Regions from separate parts of the Ruegeria sp. HKCCE4148 genome, predicted to be linked through region 2. Evidence: riboswitches for the same ligand, from Rfam matches in the RefSeq annotation. Region 2 holds a riboswitch; each other region holds the start of a gene.
The links. Region 2 has a riboswitch for cobalamin ahead of I9187_RS02445 (hypothetical protein). Riboswitches for the same ligand answer to the same signal wherever they lie in the genome.
Positions count from the first base shown of each region.

Region 1: it holds a riboswitch for cobalamin, as region 2 does, so the genes downstream of both, I9187_RS04630 (DUF1636 domain-containing protein) here and I9187_RS02445 (hypothetical protein) in region 2, are expected to answer to the same signal.
Region 3: it holds a riboswitch for cobalamin, as region 2 does, so the genes downstream of both, I9187_RS08010 (DUF1636 domain-containing protein) here and I9187_RS02445 (hypothetical protein) in region 2, are expected to answer to the same signal.

Region 1 is NZ_JAEDOS010000001.1:943,908-948,736, forward strand. Features, by position in the region: gene cobN (cobaltochelatase subunit CobN) at 1-1,047, opposite strand, end outside; gene cobW (cobalamin biosynthesis protein CobW) at 1,051-2,106, opposite strand; gene I9187_RS04630 (DUF1636 domain-containing protein) at 2,108-2,482, opposite strand; cobalamin riboswitch at 2,576-2,793, opposite strand; gene I9187_RS04635 (NAD(P)-dependent oxidoreductase) at 2,940-3,896, shown strand; gene I9187_RS04640 (SLC13 family permease) at 3,977-4,829, opposite strand, start outside.
Region 2 is NZ_JAEDOS010000001.1:484,238-489,066, reverse strand. Features, by position in the region: gene I9187_RS02465 (bifunctional 2',3'-cyclic-nucleotide 2'-phosphodiesterase/3'-nucleotidase) at 1-127, shown strand, start outside; RNA gene ffs (signal recognition particle sRNA small type) at 167-265, shown strand; gene rsgA (ribosome small subunit-dependent GTPase A) at 424-1,452, shown strand; gene I9187_RS02450 (hypothetical protein) at 1,489-2,346, opposite strand; cobalamin riboswitch at 2,479-2,701, shown strand; gene I9187_RS02445 (hypothetical protein) at 2,792-3,199, shown strand; gene I9187_RS02440 (protein-tyrosine phosphatase family protein) at 3,202-3,702, opposite strand; gene I9187_RS02435 (DNA polymerase III subunit gamma/tau) at 3,842-4,829, shown strand, end outside.
Region 3 is NZ_JAEDOS010000002.1:596,543-601,371, forward strand. Features, by position in the region: gene I9187_RS08000 (carbohydrate kinase) at 1-895, shown strand, start outside; gene I9187_RS08005 (D-lyxose/D-mannose family sugar isomerase) at 911-1,576, shown strand; cobalamin riboswitch at 1,676-1,874, shown strand; gene I9187_RS08010 (DUF1636 domain-containing protein) at 2,113-2,469, shown strand; gene I9187_RS08015 (ABC transporter ATP-binding protein) at 2,466-3,242, shown strand; gene I9187_RS08020 (ABC transporter substrate-binding protein) at 3,255-4,205, shown strand; gene I9187_RS08025 (iron ABC transporter permease) at 4,207-4,829, shown strand, end outside.

The DNA of each region.
Region 1 (4,829 bases), 460 kb from region 2:
ATGGGCAAAGCGGGAGTATTCCAGATGAGGATCGCGTTTGCCCGGTTCTTTGAACGAGGCGATGCCCGCCGAAATTCGTCCGTCTACCTCAGGCAAGACAACATGCATGGCAAGGTCGGCAGGCGAGAGACCGCGTTCCGCCTCAGCCCAGGCTTTGCGGCGCGAGGTGGCCAGAGCGACCTGAAACACCGGCACATTGGCGGCATCCAGCGGAGACGTGCCCGACGCGCCTTTGCCCGAAAAGGACGTTGCGTTGATGATGGCAGCGGGGGTCAACGCCCCAAGCGTCTCGCGCAACCAATCGGCAGCAGTTGGCGCTTTGAGCGAAGGTGCGAACAGGCCCACTGCCGCAAATCCGCGCGCACGCAAACTGCGGATCAGAGCTGCGACTGGGGCAGTGTCGGCCGACGTCAGATATGCGCGGTAAAACGTGACGACGATACGTTTTGCGTCGCCTTCGAACGCGGTATCCGTTGGGATTACACCGCGATCCGGGCACCATGCGCCGCATTCAGGCAGGGTCTTTGCGCCCATCACCGGCCCGGCATAAAGCCCTGCTGCCAAGGCCATCTGGGCCAATGCGGCTTGCGCTGCGACCTCACCACCGGTGTCACACAGATGGGCCAAACGGCGCAGCGTTGAAACGGGCAGGGTAGAGTAGTCATCCAGCCGCGTATCCTCTCGCCCGTCCGCGGGCAGAACGGCAAGCGCGATGCCCTTAGCATGCGCCAGCGCCAGAACCTGTTGCAAGCCGTAGGACCAGTAAGGCACGCCGCCAATCAGGCGGATCAGAATGCCCTTGGCGCCGTCCAACGTCTGCTCGACATAGGTGTCGACGGACAGAGGGTGTTTGAGCGCGGTCAAATTGGCCAATCGAAGCGTCGGCATTCGCCCCTCGGTTCCGCCGCCACGATGCCAGCCCGCCGCGAAAGCGCCGAGGTCGCTGTCCGAGAAGGACAAAACAACCAGATCCGCCGGGCTTTGGCCCAGATCGGTTGGGGTCTCGGTTTCCTCGAGCCCGTGGCTTTCGCGGAAGACGACGTGCATGGTTTACTCGGCAGCCTCGGTGACGCCCGCGAGGATCGCGTGGATTTCGGCCTCTTTGATGTCGTCATGCTCGGCGATAACAACCAGACGCGAACGGCGCTCTTCCTCTGGTCCCCATGGGCGGTCATATTGGTGACGGACGCGTGCGCCCACAGCCTGAACCAGCAGGCGCATGGGTTTGCCCTGTACTGCCGCATAACCTTTGACCCGCAGGATGTTCAGCTCGGTCGCCAGACGTTCGATCTTGGCGACCAGATCAGCTGGATCGGTTTGTTCCGGCAACTCGACGATGGTGCTTTCGAAATCGTCATGCTCGTGATCGTGGTGACCGTCGTGGTGCGACGGACGCGCATCCATGTCGTCCTCGGCTGCGGCTTCCAGACCCAGTACAACGCGGACATCCACAACGCCCTCGGCGACTTCGACAACAGGCAGGTGGCGAGGGGCTTCGGCGGCGATCACTTCTTTGGCCTTGGCCACACCTTCGGGCCCTGCAAGATCAGGCTTGGTCAGAAGGATAATGTCGGCGCACGAGATCTGATCTTCGAACACTTCGGACAGCGGCGTTTCGTGATCGATCGAGTCGTCGGCGAGGCGCTGGGCATCGACAGCTTCGACATTCGGGGCAAAGCGACCGGCGGCGACGGCCTCGGCATCGGCCAGAGCGATCACGCCATCGACAGTGATCTTTGAGCGGATATCCGGCCAGTCGAACGCCTTCAACAACGGTTTTGGCAGGGCGAGGCCAGAGGTTTCGATCAGGATATGCTCGGGGCGCGGTTCCAGCGCCATCAGCGCCTCGATGGTCGGGATGAAGTCATCCGCGACGGTGCAGCAGATGCAACCGTTTGCCAACTCCATGATGTTTTCCGCAGGGCAATCCGGGATGGCGCAGGATTTCAGGATATCGCCATCCACGCCCACATCGCCAAACTCGTTGACGACGACGGCCAGACGTTTGCCCTGAGGGTTCTGCATCAGGTGTTTGACCAGCGTTGTTTTTCCCGAGCCCAGAAAGCCGGTGATCACGGTGACGGGAAGTTTTTCGAGATTCGACATGTCAGGCTCCAATCGGGGGAATGCGCGAGGCGCAGTTTTTGCGGAAATGTTCAGGGCGCTCGCGCCATTTCACCAGGCCATCTTCGGTGGCCAGATACTTGGTTGCGCCGTCGACGATTACATCGACATGGTCTAATTCGTTCAGGTTCTCGTAAACGAAGGTCCAGCGATCGGGACCACCACGCAGCACGATAGAACAGCCCTGATCGCAGTTCGAAAGGCATTCGACAGGTTTCAGGGTGATGCCTTCAGGCAGTTCGGCTTGTTCCAATGCCTGGTGCAGCAAAGTGCCGGGGCGTTGCGCATCGTCTTCGATGGGCAGCCCGCGGCGGCAGGTCGTGCAGACCAGCAGTTCGACCGGTGTGGTCTCAGTCATGTCTCTCATCCCCCCAAATCCTCTTCGCGGGGGACGGGGTTTCAAGCGGGCCACGTGTTGCAACATGGACCCGATACCGGAACACCCCGCCCGGTTTCAACTTCGGGTGCTGGCAGGTCTCCCGGCTTGCGGATGTCAGAGGCCCGGTACGTCAGGGTCCTCTGTCGGATGTCCCGCCTTCCCGGCCTTGGCCAGTGGCATTGGGCACCCTCTCCGGTCACGGTCGCGGGGGCGGCTGCGTTTGGCGGAAGATCCGTTGACGCATTCCCTTTTCATCGGCTCTTGCCGACACCAACGAATGGGTCATGCGGCACCGCTGGCCCGCTTGTCAAGCGCGTTGCGCGTAACATCAGGGTGTGGGTGTGAAAAGCGACCTGTGGTTGTCGTTGGGCGGCATGAATGGTCAGATAAATCCGTGATCGCATGACGGGTACAAGCCAGCAGGGAGAGGCGACATATGAAAGTAGGATTCATCGGGTTGGGAAACGTTGGCGGCAAGCTTTCGGGTTCCTTGCTGCGAAACGGGATTGATCTGATAGTGCATGATCTGAACGCGGATCTGGTGGGCGAGTTCGTCGCCCTTGGCGCAAAGGCAGCCGAAGGTCCGGCACAGTTGATGCGCGATTGCGATGCCGTCATCACCTGCTTGCCATCGCCTGCGGCATCAGATGCGGTCATGCAAGAGATGCTGCCCGAAGTGGGCCCCGGCAAAATCTGGATGGAGATGTCGACAACCGATGAGGCCGAAGTCAAGCGTTTGGGGGCCGAGGTGATCGAACGCGGAGGCGCGGCAGTGGACTGCCCGGTTTCGGGCGGGTGCCACCGGGCGGCCACCGGCAATATCTCGATCTTCGCGGGATGTGATCGTGCGACTTTTGAGCGAATTCTGCCGTTTCTGACCACCATGGGGCGGCGTGTTTTGCACACTGGTGAATTGGGCTCTGCCTCGGTTTTGAAGGTGATGACCAACTATCTGGCCACGGCCAACCTGATCACCTGCGCCGAAGCGCTGGTCACGGCAAAGGCTGCCGGGATGGATCTGAACACAACATACGAGGCGATAAAAATCTCGTCCGGTACGTCCTTTGTGCATGAAACGGAAAGTCAGGTCATCCTGAACGGATCGCGCGATATTTCTTTCACTATGGACTTGGTGAAAAAGGACATTGGTCTGTTTCAAGAGGTCGCTGACCGCGCCGGGGTGCCTCTGGAAATGAACCCGGTCATGATCAAGATTTTTGAAGATGGCATTGCCCGGTATGGGGATCGCGAGCTGTCGCCGAATATCATCAAACGACTGGAAGAGGCGACAGGCCTGGACATCACAGCCCCCGGTTTCCCGCCGGAGATGGAAGATGATGAACCGGAAGAGCCAGGGTACGAGGTTGTTCCGCAAGGGCGAGGTCCGGCGTAAAGGTCCAGCCTGGGCTTTCCAGTGAGGTGTCATTGGCAGTCGGGGTTGGTCAGCCCATAAATCCGGCCCCGATTGCTACGCTAGTACAGGACGTTGATCATCACCAACGAAACGATCAGGAACAAAGCAGTCATAATGCCGCCCGAGCGTACGAAATCCATGACCTTGTATCCGGCCGGACCCATGATCAGTGCGTTGACCTGATGGGTCGGGATGATGAAGCTGTTCGAGGTTGATATGGCGACTGTGAGTGCAAAGACTGCTGGGTTGCCTCCTGCAGCCACGGCAATTGATACGGCCAGTGGTACGAGCAGAACGGTGGCGCCAACGTTCGACATGACCAATGAAAACGCTGTTGCCAGAACGGCAATGCCTGCTTGAAGCGACCAAAGTGGCCAGCCGTCAAGAATGACCATGATTTGCTGTGCGATCCATGCAGCTGTGCCGGTGTTCTGCACGGCCTGTCCCAAAGGTATGAGGCAGGCGAGCAGGAAGACGGTGTTCCATCCAACGGCACGATAGGCCTCATCCACGCTAAGCACGCGGGTCAACATCATTCCGGCTGCCCCGGTCAGAAGACACAGCGAAAGGCGCACGTCCGTGAACAGGATTAGGGACAATGAAATGGCAAAAAAGGCAAGGGCCCACCCGACCTTCTGCGGCCTCAGTTCATCCTGTGGAAAATCGGTTGTCACCACAACGAAATCGGGATCGCGCGTGATCCGCATAAGGTTGTCCCAACGGGTATGCGCAACAAGCATGTCCCCGGCATGGAACTTTTCAAGCCCTATCTGAGTGGATTCGTGATCTTCAGTCTCAACGTGGCTGAGCGTTTCTTCCCCTCGGTGAATGGCAAGCAGCGACATGCCATAAGTCTTGCGGAACAAAAGCTCACGCGGGCATTTCCCGATCAGTTTGCTGTCCGGGGTGATA
Region 2 (4,829 bases):
AGGTACACAATCCGTGCTTCGAACCGGTCCGGGTGCGTTAAAACACATTAACGAATTGCGCCCGTTCAAAGCCAGACTGCTGGAATCAGATTCCAATGGGTTCGAACGTATTCGCCTGACATTCTGACGGGTTGTCTTTTGCCCACACCTTCCCTATATCCAGACTCGAGAGGTTGGCGCGGGCGAGCGCCTCGCCAACCTGGTCAGGTCCGGAAGGAAGCAGCCACAACGAGCCCCGCTTGGGTCGATGTCCAACCTCTCACTTCATGAACCTTAGCCACAGGAGGGCTTTATGATTGTAACAAAAACCCTTCGGGCAGCGCGGTTCTGATCTCACACTACTTGCTGACTGCCTGAACACATGACCCGGGGATGCGCGATCGCCATCCGTTGGGATTGCTGTTTCTGACAACAGGCAGACCAATGAATTCTTCACTTTCGGACCTTGGATGGTCCTCTCACTTTGCCGCGCAACACGCGGCTCATCCTTCGTGCACGCCTTTTCGCATCGCTTCCGTTCATAGGGACCGCCTGATCGGGCTGAATCCGCAGGGCGAATCTCCATTGCTGACCCTTGATCAATCGACCGGCAGCTATGCCGTCGGAGACTGGGTTCTCACGGACGACGACAATCGCGTGCAACATCTACTCGACCGGCGCAGCCTGTTGCACCGGCGCGCCGCCGGTACAGGCGCTGCGACGCAACTGATCGCTGCCAATGTCGATGTGCTGTTCATCGTCAGTTCGTGCAACGCTGATTTCAACCTGCCCCGGCTAGAGCGTTATCTGGCACTTGCACATCAGGCAGGATGTTACCCGGTTGTTGTCCTGACAAAGGCTGACCAATCGGATGACCCCAATCGTTTCTCGGAACAGGTGCAGGCTCTGGACCCGTTTCTGACAGTTCTGGCGATCAACGCGCTAGACCTAACGGAATTGGAAAAGGTCTTATCCTGGTGCCCCAAAGGCCAGACCGGAGCACTGGTTGGGTCGTCAGGCGTTGGCAAGACGACATTGTCCAACGGCTTGACCGATCAGGATTTGGCGACGTCAGGTATTCGCGAGAACGACGCTCGCGGTCGGCACACAACCACGGCGCGCGCGTTACACCGGATGCGCAACGGCGGCTGGCTGATTGATACGCCTGGAATGCGCGCATTGCGTCTGCTTGAAGCTCAGGACGGTATCGACGAGGTGTTCTCGGACCTCGCCGTACTTGGCCTGAACTGCCGTTTTTCAGATTGTCAGCACGAATCCGAACCAGGCTGTGCTGTACAGCGGGCGATCAAACAAGGCGTGCTTGACCCTGCCCGCTTGGATCGATGGCGAAAGCTTCGGCGCGAAGATCAGCGCAACTCGGAAACCGTCGCCCAATCCCGGGCACGGGACAAAGCGTTCGGTAAGATGGTGCGGGGTGTCATGAAGGATCGAAAACTGCATAAAGGGCGTTAAGCGAAAAATACTCGGTAATTCAAAAGTCGAGCCTGATCACGCGATCAGGCTCGGCCAAACTGCCGCATTACGCCGAGCAAAAGCTCCGATATGGCCAATCTCTGACAATCCGAAGTCATCAGACCTAAGCAGGTGCCGCTTAGCCTCGGCGCCATAAAGGTCGGCAAGCCGCCAGACAGCTTCGGGCGGGACCATCTGGTCGTCCTCGAAAGTGAACAAATCCACGGGTCTACCGGAGCCGTCCCAACGCGCCTCAGGAAGGTTTTGTCCGATTTCAGGTACATAATTCAAAGGAGCCGTGCACCATTCGCGCCATTGCCAGTAGACCGAGCCCGGCAAGTCCGCACCAAACCCGATCGCATTTCCCGGCAGATAGCCAAGTGCTTTGACCAGTACCGGTGCGTGTCCATACCAGAAAACACCGGCCAATCCACGGTAAGGCCATGGGTGATCACTGAGGGTTACGAGCCCCGAACACACGCAAATCATCCGATCGATTTGGTCGATGTCGGGCTGAACAGGCCCCAGCATCGCACCAACGGAATGACCAATGGTCCATTGCTGCGCATCAGGATAACGCCTGCGCATTTCCGCCCGCGCCGCTGGCATGTCGATCAAAGCCCAATCCGCCATTGTTGCACGCGCATCCTTCATACGGCCGGTCAGAGAATGCCCGAAATCCCGGTAGTCATAGGTCAGACACGCCATACCCCGCTCGGCCGCTAGCCACTGTGCGAAGTGGCGATAATAGTCGCGCGGCACACCCGTTGCACTATTCAGCACAACCACGGTTTCAGGCTCTGACAGCGGTCGGTACAACCGTGCTGCAAGGGTCGTGGACCCGGATGGGAAAAGGAAATCTTCAGCCAACACCGTCTGCTCTGCGTCCAACATGATCCCTGACCCTGCACTGAAAAACTGAATTGCTTGGCTTCAATATTTTAAACACTAAAGAGGAACGTTCCCCCCATCCAGCATGACCACACGTCGGGGTAAAAGATCAGCTTGACTCGGAACCGGATCAGACGCTAGCGATTGTGTGATGGTTCCTGTCCCCCACAAGGGGTCGGGATGAAAAGGGAACACGGTGCGGTTCAGTCTGGTCATCCGGGCGCAAACCAAATCCGCGACTGCCCCCGCAACTGTAAGCGGTGAGCGATGCCAAAACACCACTGGCCCCTAGGGCTGGGAAGGTCGGCAAAGCCATGACCCGCAAGTCAGGAGACCTGCCATCGGAACTGAAACCGAAACTCGGGCGGGGTGTCCGGGCAGGTCCTGACAGCACGTTGCCGTCCCACCTGACCCAACTCTCCTGCCCACCACGCGCGGAGGGCGCAGGATGATCTGGAAGACGAAGACGCATGAATACAGTGCAACGGTGTGTCAGCGGACGGGCAAAACCTGCCCTGCCCTGGCGCGGCTGGCACGCTCAATTTCCGAGGCGATGAAGCAGGCCACAGCCGCCACAAGCGACGGGTTCGAGTTTGAAGGTGGCAGTGAATTGTCACATTGCACGCAAGGATGCCACGCAACTTTCCGAGCGCAATCAGACAGAATTCGCATCTTTTGCGATACACAGCCTGAAGCAGAGCCGCAGGACCTGAACGCTTACGCCGATCTGATCTTTGGAAACACGTTCAGCGCCTTGCCATCCGGCATCATTACAGACCCACCCTGCGCGATGATCGAGGTTGCAAAGCTGCGGCCTCGCAAACCCGTGCACGCGCCTGAACAGATTTCGGCCTAAGACTATACGACTTGAGCCTGAAAATTCTGTGCTGCCCAGGCCAATTGGGCGTCTGTTTCCACGGCACAAGGACGCAGCGCCCGCAAACGCTCCAGGGCTTTGTCTGGCTGTTCGCCGCATTCGACCATCAGCCGCAGAACAACCATTCCCGACCTGCCGCAGCCGCCCCGACAATGCACCAGTACCCGCCCTCCACCCGTCAAAGCATGCCGGGCGGCCGCGCTGATCGAGGGCCACGCCTCTTCAACTGCAGGCGTAGGGGCGCCAAAGTCTTCGATCGGCAGATGCACCCACCGGCTGGCGCGGCTTTGGATATCGCTGCCGAATTCCTGCGCCCCGTTTTGGAGCATCTCGACGTCCGTTGTCATTGAAACAACCAGCCCCGGCTTCCATGCGGCAATCGTATCCAGATCCCTTTCATAATCCCCGCCCCGTCCGGGCATCGATGTCAGGGCAAGTGTACCCCCCGCGACTTGCAGGGCATAGATAACCAGTTGCGACATAAACCAGTGTCCTCCACCAAGAACTCTTAACGAAAATGCACCATAAATTTTGTTGGACCAGCTTAGTGCGAATCCGGTCAGAATCTAAATCAAAAATCATCGCGCCTCGCAGTGGACGCGGAAGGCAGCGACCACTACGCTGAGCCGAAGCACCGAATCCGACCGAGAAAACATGACCGACACGCCCAGCCCCGCCTATCAGGTTCTCGCCCGCAAATATCGCCCGGAAACCTTTGCCGATCTGGTGGGTCAGGATGCCATGGTGCGCACCCTGAAAAACGCGTTCGAAGCGGACCGGATTGCGCAGGCTTTCATCATGACCGGCATTCGCGGCACCGGAAAAACCACCACCGCACGGATCATCGCCAAGGGTATGAACTGTATCGGGCCCGACGGTAATGGCGGCCCGACGACCGAACCTTGCGGCCAATGCGAACACTGCGTGGCGATCATGGAAGGCCGCCACGTCGATGTGATGGAGATGGACGCCGCCAGCCGAACTGGCGTGAACGATATTCGCGAGATTATCGACAGTGTCCGCTATCGCGCCGCCAGCGCGCGTTACAAGATATACATCATCGATGAGGTCCACATGCTTTCGACCAGCGCTTTCAACGCGCTGCTCAAGACGCTTGAGGAACCGCCCGAGCATGTGAAGTTCATCTTTGCAACCACTGAAATCCGCAAGGTGCCGGTCACAGTTCTGTCCCGCTGCCAGCGCTTTGACCTGCGCCGGATCGAACCCGAGGATATGATCGGCCTTCTGCAAAAGATCGCGTCAGCGGAAGGCGCTGAGATCGCAGAAGATGCGCTGGCGCTGATCACGCGCTCCGCGGAAGGGTCTGCAAGGGATGCAACCTCGCTGCTGGACCAGGCGATATCGCACGGGGCGGGTGAAACCACTGCCGAACAGGTTCGCGCAATGCTGGGCCTTGCGGACCGTGGCCGCGTTCTGGACCTCATGGACATGATCCTGCGGGGCGACGCCGCAGGCGCACTGACAGAACTCAGCGGCCAATACGCAGAAGGTGCTGACCCATTGGCTGTCTTGCGCGATCTGGCTGAGATCACACATTGGGTGTCCGTCGTGAAGATCACGCCAGACGCCGCCGAAGACCCAACCGTTT
Region 3 (4,829 bases), on a different contig from region 2:
TATGATCGCCGAGCCGACAGTTTTCGGTGCGCACGGCTTTGTTCCGCATACCGGCGGGGCGATCCTGAATACAGCAGTCGCCATGGGGCGTCTAGGCGTATCTGTGGGGATGCTGACGGGCATTTCAACGGACATGTTCGGCCAGCAGTTGATCACCGCATTAAACGCCAGTCACGTTGATACATCGCATGTGATCGTCTCGGATCGCCCCAGCACACTTGCCTTTGTTCAACTTCAAGATGGGCACGCAACCTACAGCTTTGTCGATGAAAACACGGCTGGGCGTATGTTGACGCCGGAAGATATGCCAGATCAGCTTCCAGCAGTCTCTGCTTTGTATCTAGGGGGTATTAGTGTGGCGTGTGAGCCCTGCGCGGATGCCTACGCGTCATTGTTGAAGCGTCATGGTGGCGAACGTGCGGTGATGCTGGATCCGAACATCCGTCCGGGCTTCATCGAGGATCAGGCCCGGTTTCGAACACGCCTGAACCACATGATCGCGCAATCCGATATCGTCAAAGTTTCCGACGAGGATCTGGACTGGATCATTCCCGGTACCGAGCCCGAGTCGGCGAAAGCCGCGTTGTTGTTGCAGGCCGGGCCAACGGCCCTGATAGTGACCCGGGGCGGTGATGGCGCACATGGGTATCTGGCAGATGGATCAAAGGTTTCGGTGCCGGTGAAACAGGTGCAGGTCGTAGACACGATCGGTGCCGGCGATACGTTCAATGCTGGTGTGCTCACCGCACTCAGCCGTGCTGAGAAACTGACCAAACAAGGCGTGCGAAACCTGACCCCAGAAGCGTTGCGCGCGGCCATGGAACTGGGAGCCGAAGTCGCCGCTGTAACCGTATCCCGTGCCGGGGCCGAGCCGCCCTGGGCGCATGAGCTTTAATTCTTGGAAAAACCAATGAAACGATCCGAAATTAACCGCATCAAGTCCGAAGCGCAGGCTTTCATACAATCCTTTGGAGCCGTGTTACCACCTTTTGCCGATTGGTCGCCCGATCAGATGCGAAGTCCTGTAGCTGAAACGATCCGCAGTCGGGGGCTGGGCTGGGACATCACCGATTACGCTCAGGGTCGGTTTGACGAACTCGGCCTGTTCCTCTTCACTCTGCGCAATGGTGAGGTGAATGATCTGAAATCAGGTCGCGGGATGTTGTATGCGGAAAAATTGCTGATCTCGAAAGATAAACAACTGTCTCCGATGCATCGTCACATCGTAAAGGCCGAGGACATCATCAATCGCGGCGGGGGTGATCTGGTGCTGGAGATTTACGCATCTGACCCTGACGGGGGCATCGACCGGAACACGCCAGTGACGGTACCCAGCGATGCCTGCCCTGTTACGTTGCAACCAGGTGAGCATTTGCGGCTGAAACCGGGGCAAAGCGTGACCCTTATGCCGGGTGTCTGGCACGCATTCTGGGCAGAACACGGCGATTGCCTTATTGGAGAGGTTTCGACTGTGAATGATGACCGTACGGATAATGTCTTCGAAGATTCCATCCCTCGGTTTTCACAGATCGAAGAAGACGCTGCGCCGGACTTCTTGTTGGTTTCCGACTATTGATATCAACCAGGCTAGAACCGGCCAACGTGAATGTGAGCCGCGCCCAGATGTTTTGGATCGGCTCGACTGCTTCTCCTTCTTGACAAGTCCAGCACCGCCAGCCTAGCTGAGTTGGATGGTTCCGAAAGGGATGAAAATGGGAATACGGTGCGGCGCTGTATTGCGCCAAGTCCGTGACTGCCCCCGCAACTGTAAGCGGAGAGCGACGCCACTGCGCCACTGACCCCGAAAGGGTTGGGAAGGTGGGCCAAGCTTTGACCCGCAAGTCAGGAGACCTGCCATCCGATGTTTAACCAACCCGGGGCGGGGCGTCCTGGAAGGAGGCTTTGATGGCACGGTTTTCGCGTGTTTCCATTTTTGGCACCTTCTGTCCGCGCTTGGTTTCAAGCAGAGCGGACAATGCAACAGGTGACTGATAGCTTTATCCTCAACCCCAATACCTATTGTGCTGTGGCCTCGCGAAAAGATCGCGATTCTCAAAATAGTAATGTTATAACATTGTATTGTAGTTTGATCAGCGGTAACCGGTGCGCACAATGACGAAAACTGCAGATCATTTCCTACTTGTATGCACGACATGCACAGGCGCGATGTCCACCGATCAAGTGAGTGGCGCATTGGCGCGAAAACTGCCCGAAGGGTTTGCAATCCGGGAGGTCGCGTGCATGGCGGGCTGCGACCGGCCAACCACCGTCGGTTTTCAGGCACCGGGCAAGGCGCAGTATTTGTTTGGTGACATCGTTTCGGAACAGGATCTGGATGCAGTGGTGGAATTCGCCGGGCAATATCAGCTCAGTTCCGATGGTTGGACAAACGCAACTGACCGCCCGCTAACACTGTTCACCAAAACCTTGTCGCGCATGCCTGCCTTGCCATCGCAGAGGTCGTCATGAGTTTCCTGGCTGTCGAAAACCTAGAATATTATGCCTTGAACGGTGATGTGCTGCTTCAGGATGTGTCCTTTGGCTTGGAAGAAGGATCAATTCTGGCGATTGCGGGACCGAATGGGGCTGGGAAGACTACGCTGCTCAAGCTGCTTTGCGGAATCGAACGTATTGCGCTGGGTGATGTGCAGATAAAAGGTCAAAGCCTGCGCACCTTGTCGGCCCATGAACGCGCGCGGACGATCGCTGTGGTTGGCCAACAGGAAATGCCGGATAGTCGGTTGCGATTGCACGACTATGTTGCACTTGGCCAAATTCCGATCAAGGCTGACAAGTCCGCGTCTGAGCACAGGGAAGATCTTGACCGGGTTTTGGAAACAACGGGTTTAATGCACCTTTCCCGCAAACCTATGGGTCAGCTATCGGGGGGTGAGAGGCAACGGGCGCATATCGCACGTGCGCTGGCTCAAAACCCGTCTCTGTTGTTTCTGGACGAGCCGACCAATCACCTAGACCCGGATGCCAAGGGGCACATGTTGTCTTTGGTCGCTGAATTGGGCGTGACGGTTGTCATGATCGTCCACGATCTGGTCATGATCCCGGAATTTGCCACTCATGTGGCGTTAATGAAATCAACACGTCTGACAGGGTTTGGCCCTGTCAACGATGTTCTGACAACGGATCGTGTCCGCGACACGTTTGGAGTGGATTATCTGTGTTTCCAGCATGAGGGCCGCATGATCCCTGCTCTGGATATTCGAAAACGTAAACTGTCATCATAACAGGAGCTTACAATGATGCAGAAACTCTGGCCTGTGGCTGTGTTCACTGGCCTGGCAAGCGGCGCAGCCGCGGATGCCATTACAGTGGACAATTGCGGCGAGCCACTGGTTTTTGAAACAACGCCAGAACGGCTCGTTGTTCACGACATGAACATGACTGACATGGCGTTTGCTTTGGGTCTGCAAGACAAGATCGTCGGCCTGACCGGCATCACAGGCTGGTACAAGACCAGCCCGGATTTTGATGCACAGCGCGGCGACATCCCCGAGTTGGCTCCGAAATATCCTACAGTTGAAAACCTTGTCTCTGTCGAACCCGATATGTTTTTCGCTGGTTGGTATTACGGAATGCAGCCAGGTGGCGAAGTGACCCCAGACACGCTGGAACCCTTTGGCATCAAGACCATGGTCTTGACCGAAAGCTGCGTGCACCTGAACAAAGACCGCCCCGAAGCCAGCATGGATCTGCTGTTTGACGACGTCCTGCGTTTGGGCCAGGTGATGGGTGTCGAGGCTAAGGCGGAAGACCTTGTCTTGGGCTGGAAAGTCCAGTTGGATGCCCTTGAGGCAAAAACCGCCGATCTGGATAAACCTCGTGTTTTCCTGCTGGACGGGCCGGCAGATGCGCCTTTTACCGCAGGTAAATTCGCCATCCCGGACGCCATGATTGCCGCTGCGGGGGGTGTAAACGTCACACATGACATGGATACCAGCTGGGGTCGCACCTCTTGGGAAACCGTGGCAGCCGCAAACCCGGAATTCCTGGTGCTACTGGACTATCAAACAGGAAATGGTGCAGAAGATACCTTCCAGTTTCTGAAAGATCATCCTGTCATGTCACAAACCGATGCAGTCAAGAACGCGCGCTGGATCGGCCTGCGTTACGAGGAATTGACACCCGGACCGGCAAATATTGAAGCCATTGAAAAGATGGCCAATGCGATGCATCCGGAGACCAACTGACATGGTCCATTTGGGCCGATCGATCTTGCTGGGGGCGGTCATTCTGACCGCCCTTTTGCTGCTGTCTACGATCTATGGCACAACCTCGATCCCAATGGCCGAGGTCTTTACCGCCATTGGCTTGGGGACCGGCCTGACAGAAGGTGAAATGTCCCCGGTGCATCGGATCGTTTTCGACCTTCGCCTCCCCCGAGCCTTGTTCGCCGCTGTGATCGGCGCAGGGCTGGGCGTAGTTGGCGTGGTTTTGCAAACAACCACGCGCAACGATCTGGCCGATCCGTTCCTTTTTGGCCTGTCCTCGGGGGCGGCGGCTGGGGCCGTTCTTGTCATAACGGTCACTGGCGATGTGCTGGGGGTCTGGACCCTGCCTTTGGCGGCGTTTTGCGGGGGGCTAATAGCCTCTGGCATTGTTCTGGCTCTGGTTCAGGGTTTGCGCACAAGTGCGCCGGAAAAGCTGATCCTGGCCGGTTTGGCTGTGTCTTTCCTGTTTTCCGCGATTACAAATTATTTGATTTTTTCCGGCGACAGTCGTGCGGCGCATTCGGTTATCTTCTGGATGCTGGGCGGATTGGGTCTTGCCCGATGGCAGACCTTTCCACTGGTCCTGACCGGGCTTGCCCTGAT